DNA from 3 places in the Martelella sp. AMO21009 genome. Region 1 is predicted to be linked to each of the others. Evidence: predicted binding sites of a transcription regulator. Region 1 holds the regulator's gene; each other region holds the start of a gene.

Evidence for each region. The regulator PhoB, encoded in region 1, activates phosphate uptake and scavenging genes when phosphate is short. The targets are predictions, from matches to a motif close to TGTCATNNANCTGTCAT.
Region 2: a site for PhoB is predicted at 1,247-1,263, ahead of V6766_RS12995 (bifunctional 2',3'-cyclic-nucleotide 2'-phosphodiesterase/3'-nucleotidase). Genes of this name have one in related genera too.
Region 3: a site for PhoB is predicted at 1,688-1,704, ahead of V6766_RS19365 (YdcH family protein). Genes of this name have one in related genera too.

Annotation. Positions count from the first base shown of each region.
Region 1 covers NZ_JBAKFR010000002.1:227,921-231,191, forward strand. Annotated here, with positions in the region: gene V6766_RS03310 (flavin-containing monooxygenase) at 1-1,120, shown strand, start outside; gene phoB (phosphate regulon transcriptional regulator PhoB) at 1,224-1,907, opposite strand; gene phoU (phosphate signaling complex protein PhoU) at 1,930-2,649, opposite strand; gene pstB (phosphate ABC transporter ATP-binding protein PstB) at 2,662-3,271, opposite strand, start outside.
Region 2 covers NZ_JBAKFR010000010.1:20,029-23,299, forward strand. Annotated here, with positions in the region: gene V6766_RS12995 (bifunctional 2',3'-cyclic-nucleotide 2'-phosphodiesterase/3'-nucleotidase) at 1-1,168, opposite strand, end outside; gene V6766_RS13000 (N-acetyltransferase family protein) at 1,309-1,890, shown strand; gene V6766_RS13005 (Lrp/AsnC family transcriptional regulator) at 1,887-2,348, opposite strand; gene ald (alanine dehydrogenase) at 2,496-3,271, shown strand, end outside.
Region 3 covers NZ_JBAKFR010000023.1:1,407-4,677, reverse strand. Annotated here, with positions in the region: gene V6766_RS19375 (5-(carboxyamino)imidazole ribonucleotide synthase) at 1-989, opposite strand, end outside; gene purE (5-(carboxyamino)imidazole ribonucleotide mutase) at 986-1,495, opposite strand; gene V6766_RS19365 (YdcH family protein) at 1,750-1,923, shown strand; gene V6766_RS19360 (DUF6665 family protein) at 2,017-2,370, opposite strand; gene V6766_RS19355 (MbcA/ParS/Xre antitoxin family protein) at 2,524-2,937, shown strand; gene V6766_RS19350 (RES family NAD+ phosphorylase) at 2,946-3,271, shown strand, end outside.

The DNA of each region.
Region 1 (3,271 bases):
CAAAGGCGAGGTCCTGCTCGCCTCGAAATGGCCGGACACCGCGCCCGATCTGGAAGGCAAGCGCGTGGGCGTGGTCGGCACCGGCTCGACCGGCATCCAGATCATCACCGCGCTCGCCGACAAGGTCGGCCATCTGCATGTGCTGCAGCGGACCGCGCAATGGGTGGTGCCGCTCGGCATCGGCCCCTTCCCGGCCGAAACGCGCGAGAAGATCAAGGCCGATCCGCATGGCTTCCGCGACTGGGCGCTGAGCACGGCTGCGGTTTTCGGCTTCGACGAAAGCACCGTGTCCGCGCTCGAGGTGGATGAGGAAGAGCGCCGCCGGGTCTATGAGAAGGCGTGGCAGAAGGGCAACGGCTTCAGCTTCCTGCTCGAAACCTTCTCCGATATTCCGGTGACCGCCGAAGCCAACAAGACGGCGACCGATTTCATCAAGTCGAAGATCGACGCCATCGTCAAGGATCCGGAGACCGCCCGCAAGCTGACCCCGCGCGACTATTACGCCAAGCGTCCGCTGGCCGCCGACAATTACTACGAGACCTATAATCGCGACAATGTCACCCTCCACGACGTCAAGGCCGAGCCGATCGAGCGCTACGCCGAAAACGGGCTGATCGTCGGCGGCAGGGAGCTGGAACTCGACGTGGTGATCATGGCGACCGGCTTCGACGCGATGACCGGCAACTATCTGAAGATCGACACGATCGGCCGCGACGGCGTGCGCCTGAAGGACGCCTGGAAGGAAGGCCCGCGCGCCTATGCCGGCATGTCGATCGCCGGTTTTCCGAACCTTCTGATGGTGTTCGGCCCGTTCAGCCCCTTCACCAGCCAGCCGCTGGTGCATGAATGGCAGGTCGACTTCCTGTGCACCCTGATCGAAAAGGCCGAACAGGGCAACGGCATCATCGAGACCAGCAAAAAGGCCCAGGACGACTGGGTGCGGGTGTGCCAGGAAGGCATGGCCGGCACGCTGTTCGAGGTTACCGATAGCTGGATCAACGGCGCCAACATTCCCGGCAAGCCCCGCACCTCGATGTGGTATATGGGCGGCATGGGCAATTACATGACCGAAATGAACGCCATCCGCGACGACAATTACCGCGGTTTCGAAGTCCGCTGATCCCGAACGTCGAAGGCACGGGATTGACCGGACTTCGATTCAATGGATGTTCCGGCGTACGATCTCATCTCAAAGGGCGAAGTAGCAGGGGCCATGCGGCCCCTCACACTTCCATCGAATAGCCGGCCCCGCGCACGGTGCGGATCACGTCGGGCATCTGCGAGAAGTTGAGCGCCTTGCGCAGCCGGCCGACATGGACGTCGACGGTGCGTTCGTCGACATAGATGTCGTGGCCCCAGACGCCATCGAGAAGCTGGGAGCGCGAGAACACCCGGCCGGGCGAGGTCATCAGGAATTCGAGCAGCCGGAACTCGGTCGGCCCGAGGCGAACTTCCTTGGCCTTGCGATGGACGCGGTGGGTCTCGCGGTCAAGCTCGATATCGCCGCATTTCAAGACGCTGGAGAGCACTTCCGGCCGGGCCCGGCGCAGGATCGCCTTGACGCGCGCCATCAGTTCCGGCGTCGAGAACGGCTTGACGACATAGTCGTCGGCGCCGATCGCAAGGCCGCGAACCTTCTCGCTTTCCTCGCCGCGCGCCGTCAGCATGATGATCGGCAGGCGCTCGGTTTCCGGCCGCATCCTGAGCCGGCGGCAGAGCTCGATGCCGGAGACGCCGGGCAGCATCCAGTCGAGCAGAAGAAGGTCCGGCACCCGTTCCTGGAGCCTCAGTTCGGCCTCGTCGCCGCGGGCGATCGTCTCGACTTCATAGCCTTCCGATTCAAGGTTGTAGCGCAGCAGAACGCTCAGCGCTTCTTCATCTTCGACAACTGCAATCTTCGGAACCATCTCGTGCCTCTGTCAAATGGTTTCAGGACTTGCTTTCGCCGGAGCCGACCGAGGGCGACATGTCGTCCTTCGGGCGTTCTCCCTGCGGCTGCGAGCCGGTGGCGATGTAGTAGATCATTTCAGCAATATTGGTGGCGTGGTCGCCGATGCGCTCGATGTTCTTGGCGCAGAACAGAAGATGCGTGCAGGTGGTGATGTTGCGCGGATCTTCCATCATGTAGGTCAGAAGCTCGCGGAACAGCGAGGTGTAGATCGCGTCGATCTCCTCGTCGCGCTCGCGGATCGAGTTGGCCTTGTCGGCCTGGCGCGAGGTGTAGGCGTCGAGCACTTCCTTGAGCTGGAGCAGCGCCAGTTCCGACAGGTGCTCGATGCCGTGAGCGAGCTTGCGCGGCACGCCGGTGCCCTGCACCGAAATCACCCGCTTGGCGGTGTTCTTGGCCATGTCGCCGACGCGCTCGAGATCGGCGGCGATCCGGATCGCGCCCATGATTTCGCGCAGGTCCGCCGCCACCGGCTGGCGCCGCGCGATGGTGACGATCGCCTTTTCGCCGACCTCGCGCTCGGCATCGTCCAGCGCCAGATCCTCGGCGATCACCTTTTCGGCGAGCTCGGTATCGGTGTTGACCAGCGCCACGACGGATTGCGAGACCATCTCTTCCGCCATGCCGCCCATTTCGGAGATCCGGCGCTGGAGATATTTCAGCTCCTCGTCGAAGGCCGATATGATATGCGAGTGTGCCATCTGTGCGTCTCCTTAACCGAACCGGCCCATGATGTAGTCCTGGGTCCGCTGGTCCGCGGGATTGGTGAAAATCGTGTCGGTGTCGTCCTCCTCGACCATGTAGCCGAGGTGGAACATCGCCGTGCGTTCGGAAACGCGGGCGGCCTGCTGCATCGAATGGGTCACCATCACGATGGTGTAGTTCTGCTTCAGCTCGCTGATCAGCTCTTCCACGCGCGCGGTCGCGATCGGGTCGAGCGCCGAGCACGGTTCGTCCATCAGGATCACTTCGGGGCTGACAGCAATGGCGCGGGCGATGCAGAGCCGCTGCTGCTGGCCGCCGGAAAGGCTGGTGCCGGGCTCGTGCAGGCGGTCCTTGACCTCGTTGAACAGGCCGGCCTTCTGCAGGCTGGTCTCGACGATCCGGTCGAAATCCGAACGGTGGCGGGCCAGACCATGGATGCGCGGGCCATAGGCGACATTCTCGTAGATCGATTTCGGAAACGGGTTGGGGTTCTGGAACACCATGCCGACGCGGGCGCGCAGTTCCACCACGTCGATGCCGGAGGTGTAGATGTCCTCGCCGTCGAGCGTGATCGTGCCGGTGACCCGGCAATTCTCGATCGTGTCGTTCATGCGGTTG
Region 2 (3,271 bases), on a different contig from region 1:
CGGAGGTCTTGCCGACCGGGGTGCGGACGTATTCGAGCGTCGCCTCGTGATCGGCCTCGGCAGCGGCGATCACCGCCGCGTCGCTTTCGACATCGGCGATGACCTTGCGGTCCTCGGTGCGGTGGTAGATCGGCCGCGCCTCGGTGGTGAAGTCGACGATTTTCCAGCTTTCGCCGTCCTTTTCCAGCAGCAGGTCGATAAGGCCCATATGCGAGCCCCAGAAGCCGGCCATTACCGCCGGCTTGCCCTTGAGCGTGCCCTTGTCGACATCGACGTCATCGATGCCGGCGAAATCATCCGTGCCGGGGAAGACGAGGTGCTGGTGGCCGGTGAACACCGCGTCTATGCCGTCGACGCCTGCGAGATAGAGCGAGGCGTTTTCCATCAGCGGCGCGGGGCCGGTGCCATCGATGCCGGAATGCGACAGCGCCACGATGATATCGGCGCCTTCTTCCTTCATCACCGGCACCCAGGCTTCGGCCGCTTCCACGATATCGCGGGTATTGGCCTTGCCGGAAAGGTTCTTCTCGTCCCAGACCATGATCTGCGGCGGTACGAAGCCGATGAAGCCGATCTTCACCGGGCTCTTGTTGCCGTCGCCATCGGTGATCATCTGCTCCTGGATCAGGTAGGGCCTGACCATCAGGTCGTCCTTGGTGGGGTCATCGGCCAGTGCGCCTGTGGTCAGGTTGGCGCAGACATAAGGGAAGTTCGCGCCGGCGAGCACCTTGTGCATGAAGTCGAGGCCGTAATTGAACTCGTGATTGCCGAGCGTGCCGACATCATAGCCGAGCACATTCATGGCCTTGATCACCGGATGGACGTCGCCGTCCTGCATGCCGCGCTCATAGGCGATGTAATCGCCCATCGGATTGCCCTGCAGGAAGTCGCCATTGTCGATCAGCATGGAATTTGTCGATTCGGCGCGGATGGAGTCGATGATCGAGGCGGTGCGGGCAAGGCCCATCGTGTCGTTGGGCTTGTCGGCGTAATAGTCATAGGGAAACACGTTGACGTGGATGTCGGTGGTTTCCATCAGCCGCAGATGCGCCTGGTTGCCGGCGGCACGGGCGGAGAACGGATGGAGGGCGACCATGGCGGTGGCCGTTGCCATGCCGCGCAGCAGCGTGCGACGGGAGATCGGTTGCAGTTCGAAAAGCGCGGACATCGGCGGCTCCGTTTGTGTTGTGGCGCGGGCTTCGCGCCGTCGGCGGTTGACAATGATCATGGAATGAATTGCAAGTCTGTGAAAGCTTAATGACAGGCTAGGCGCGCAGCCAGCTTTAGGTCAATACGGGGAGGGGTGGATTGGTTTCCAGTTTTACGATCAGGGCGGCGACGGCGGAGGATGCGCCAGACATGGTGCGGCTCATCAATATCGCCGATCACGGCTTGCCGCTGTGGCGCTGGGGGCGGCTTGAGGGCGGCGAGGGCGATCCGTGGGAGGCCGGGCGCGAAAGCGTCCGGCGCGAGGATCAGGTCGTCAACTGGAAGAACGGCACGGTCGCGACCCTTGGCTCCGACATCGTGGCGCTGCTGCTGGCCTATCCGCTGGAGCGCGATACGCCGACCGGCGAGGCCGATCATGCGGTGTTCGAGCCACTGAAGGCGCTGAAGGCGAAAGCAGTGGGCAGCTATTACATTCACGTGCTCGCGGCCTATGCGGAGTACCGCCGGCGCGGGCTCGGGAAATTGCTGATGGAGCGGGCGGCGCGGATGGCAGGCGGCCGCGATCTCGCCCTGATCGTTTCCGACGGCAATGCGCCCGCGCGCCGGTTCTACGATCAACTGGGCTTTCACGAAGCCGCGCGTGAAGCGATCGTCACCGCCGAGGACTGGAAGGCAGAGGGCGAGAACTGGCTGCTGCTGGCAAAGCCCTCGAAAGCTTAGTCGATCCCGACATTGATCCGTTCGATGATCGGTCTCAGCGCAAAGGACGAGTTGATCTGCACCACATGCGGCAGCGCCGACAGCCAGTCGCGGTGGATGCGCTCGTAATCCTTCAGGTCCTTGGCCGCCACCCGCAGCGTATAGTCATAAACGCCGGAGACCATGTAGCAGACGATGATGTTCGGGCAGCGCTTCACCGCCTCCTCGAACTCGGCAAGCGTGCGGGCGAACTGGCCGGAAAGCGAGATCTGCACGATCGCCACCATCTTGTAGCCAAGCGCCTCGGGCGAGATTCTTGCGGTATAGCCCTCGATCACGCCGCTTTTTTCCAATATATCGAGCCGTCTGGAACAGGCGGATGGCGACAGGCCGACGGTTTCCGCAAGGTCCGCATTGGTGATGCGGCCGTTCTTCTGCAGTGCCTTCAAGATCGCACGATCAATCTCGTCGATATCCATAGTTCGAATACCCTTCGATTTTTATTGTTCTTTTTCGAAAATTAAACGAAAAAAGCGAAAAATCAAGGATAACTTTGCAAGGACATTGCTGCGATTTCGCGTTTCAATCCCGGTCAGGTTGTATCGATTGGAGCGAGGAGATCGAAAATGCTTGTCGGCTGTCCGAAGGAAATCAAGAATCACGAATACCGCGTCGGCCTGACCCCGGCATCGGTGCGCGAATATGTGGCGCATGGTCACCAGGTTATCGTCGAGACCGGCGCGGGTGCCGGCATCGGCGCGGGCGATGATGCCTATCGCGCTGCGGGCGCGACGATTGTGCCGGATGCCGCCACTGTGTTCGCCAGAGCGGATATGGTCGTCAAGGTCAAGGAACCGCAGCCTTCCGAATGGGCGCAGCTCAGGGAAGGCCAGTTGCTCTATGCCTATCTGCATCTCGCGCCCGATCCGGCGCAGACCGAGGGGCTTCTCGCCTCCGGCGTCACCGCGATTGCCTATGAGACCGTGACCGACGAGCGCGGCGGGCTGCCGCTTCTGGCCCCGATGTCCGAGGTGGCGGGCAGGCTTTCGATCCAGGCTGGTGCCACCGCGCTACAGAAGGCCAATGGCGGGCTTGGCGTGCTGCTGGGCGGCGTTCCGGGCGTTCAGCCCGGCAAGGTGGTGGTGATCGGCGGCGGCGTCGTCGGCCTGCATGCGAGCCTGATGGCGACGGGGCTTGGCGCTGAGGTCACGATCCTCGACCGCTCGCTGCCGCGCCTGCGCGTGCTGGACGAGCTGTTCCGCGGCCGGGTCAAGACGCTGTACTCGACCACGGAAGCGCTTGAGAACGAGATTTTCGCCGCTGATCTCGTCATCGGCGCTGTTCTGGTGCCGGGGGCTGCCGCGCCCAAGCTCGTCACCCGCGAAATGCTGCCAGGCATGAA
Region 3 (3,271 bases), on a different contig from region 1:
AGCGCGCCTTCGGTCGTCATCCACTCCGGAATCCGGTCCATATCGTCGCCGATGATATTGTGCATCACGCAATCGCTGTGGCGGACGGGGTCGATCAACGGCAGGCCGCAAACGGCGCGGATATGCTGCTCGAACTGCGAGATGACGCAGGCCGCCTCGGTCCAGTGGCCGGAATTATGAACGCGCGGGGCGAATTCATTGGCAATCACCCTGCCGTCGCGGGCGACGAACAGTTCCAGCCCCAGCACGCCGACATAATCGAGCCCGATCAGCAGCCGCTCCGCCGCCTTCACGGCGGCCGCCGCAATGTCCGGCGAAACGCTGGCTGGAACGGTGGACGTCCGCAGAATGCCGTCGCGGTGGACATTTTCAGCCGGATCGAAACAGACGATCGTGCTGTCCATGCCGCGCGCGGCGATCACCGAGATTTCGCGATCGAAATCGATCCACTCTTCGAAGATCGCGGGCGCGCCATTGAGCGCTGCAAAGGCGGCCTCCGGATCATTGTCGCTGCCGTCAAACACCCACTGCCCCTTGCCGTCATAGCCGAAGCGGCGGGTCTTCAACACGCCGCGTCCACCGAACGCCTCAAGCGCGTCCGCAAGGTCCTCAGCGGTATCAACCGCCCGGAAACCGGCGGTGGCGATGCCGCTGTCGTTGAGGAAGGTCTTTTCGGTGAGGCGGTCCTGCGAGACGGACAGCGCACGGGCCGGCGGATAGACAGGCCGTTCGGCCGACAGAAGCGCGGCGCTTTTCTCCGGCACATTCTCGAATTCATAGGTGATGACTTCACAAGCGCCAGCGAGCTCAACCAACGCCGCCTCGTCATCATAGGCCGCCACGATATGGCGGTTTGCGACCTGGGCGGCCGGGCAATCTTCCTGCGGCTCCAGGATGACGGTGCGGATCGAAAGCCGGGCGGCCGCCATGGCCAGCATGCGGCCAAGCTGACCGCCGCCGATGATACCGATGGTCTTCATGAAACTCATTCGTCCTTGTCGATGGGGTATTCGGCAACGCTTGCCGCCTGGCGCACGCGATATTCATCGAGCCGACCTGCAAGCTCCGGATCGGCCAGCGCCAGAACGGCTGCCGCCAGAAGCGCCGCATTGACAGCGCCGGCCTTGCCGATGGCGAGCGTTCCAACCGGAATGCCCGCCGGCATCTGCACGATCGACAACAGGCTGTCCTGGCCGGAGAGCGCGCGCGACTGCACCGGCACGCCGAAAACCGGCAGCGGCGTCAGCGCCGCCATCATGCCCGGCAGATGCGCTGCCCCGCCGGCGCCGGCAATGATAATCTGAAAACCTTCGGCGCGGGCGCTGCGGGCGAACTCATACATGCGGTCCGGCGTGCGGTGGGCGGAGACGATCCGCGCGTCGTAATCGATGTCGAGAATGTCGAGAATGTCAGCAGCGTTCTTCATCGTTTCCCAGTCGGACTGGGACCCCATGACGATGGCGACAGGCGGATTCTTGATCGGGCTCATCGGCATTCCATTGTTTCAACAAATTCGACGAATGTGGCACGCGCCGACCATGCGTCGTTTCGAGCGAAACACGCTCTAGCATCAATCGTTTTCGGTGAAAAGCAAAGCGCCGGGAAGATCAGGCGTGCCTTGGGCAAAATGCCGCGACAAAATCACATTTCCGCCTTCGACAAACGTCTTCGATCATGGCATTCTTACATTGCACTTTGATGACGAGGCGCCGCATCCGGCGGCGCGAAACCAAAGGAAGGACGTGTGCAATGACAGTTCAGACGCATCTTGCCGCTCTCGAGGAAAAGCATTCGGAACTTGAGAGGAAGCTTCACGACGTAATGGCTTCGCCGTCCAGCCCCGACCAGGAAATCGCATCGATCAAACGCAGGAAACTTCACCTGAAAGACGAGATTGAACGCCTCCATCACTCCGCTACTTAAGACACCCTCTGTCCTCAAACGCCCCGGCAAAAACCGGGGCGTTTTTGTTTGCGCGACGCGTGCCTGATCACCGGCTCGAAACCTGCGCAATCCTCACGTCTCGCCGCCCTTCTCCTGCTTCTTCATCACCCCGATCCTGAGCATCACCTCGCGCGGTATGTCATAGGTCGATTTCAGATGGTGATCGGTGCGCAGCCCCAGATAATCGCGTTGGATGAACAGCGCGAAAGCACGGTCGGCCGCTGCCTGCACCAGTTCATCGCGGTCCTGATTGGAGCCCGGCGTCTCGTCGTGGCGTCTGAGCGCCGCCAGCGCCTCCTCCAACCGTCCGCCGATCCGCCCCAGCGCCTGCGCCGTCTCCTGCATGATCTCGTATTGAAGGGCGTCCAGATCGGGATCAAGCGGCCTGCTGCTCGTGCCCGGCAATATCGGTTTCTTGGGGGCCATGATCTTTTCCTTGCGTCTCTTCCGAAGATTGGAAGGCGAGTGCGCGAGGTCAAGGGTACCAAACCAAAGCGATCCGACCGAAAATATTCGATTGTCTTGTCATATGGCATCATAATTCCTATATTATGCCAAAAGGCAAAAACGAGATTAGCAATGCCCCAGCTTCAAGTGATCGAAAAGACCGCGCATCAGAACTCCGCCCCGGAGATCACCGAGGCGGAAGGGCAGGCGATGGCACGGGCGGCGGTCAATCTGTTTTCGCGCTGGGAATTGAGCGACAGCCAGGCCTGCATTCTGCTGGGCGGATTGTCGCCGCGCACATGGGCGCGCTGGAAGGGCGGCGATATCGGGCGCATTCCGCGCGATCTCAAAGCCCGGCTTTCCAACCTGATGGGCATTCACAAGGCGCTCCGGATCATCTTCACGGATGCAGAGCGGGTCTATGGCTGGGTGCGGCGGGAAAACGCGGCTTTCGGCGGCGCATCGGCGCTCGACATCATGCTTGGCGGTGAACTGACCGATATCATGCGGGTCCGGCGCTATCTCGACAGCGTCCGGGGCGGCTGAGCTTGACCATGCCCGACATTTTGCGCGTCACGTGGGCAAAGACCCACCGGATCATCCGTTCCCGCTTTCCCCCGATCGATCTGTTCGAGGATATCGCCGACCCCGCCGACTGGGACGCGATTCTCTCGGCTGAGGCCAAGACCAATCCGCGCGTCAGCACAAGCGTCGGCATGCTTGATCTGGTGCCGCCCGAACGGCGGGTTTCCGGCGAAGGCGCGTCCTGGGCGATGGCGCCCTTCGTCCATACCTCGACGGATCGGCCGAGCCGGTTCAGCGATGGTTCGTTCGGCGTCTATTATGCCGGCGACCGGATCGAGGTCGCGCTGTTCGAGAC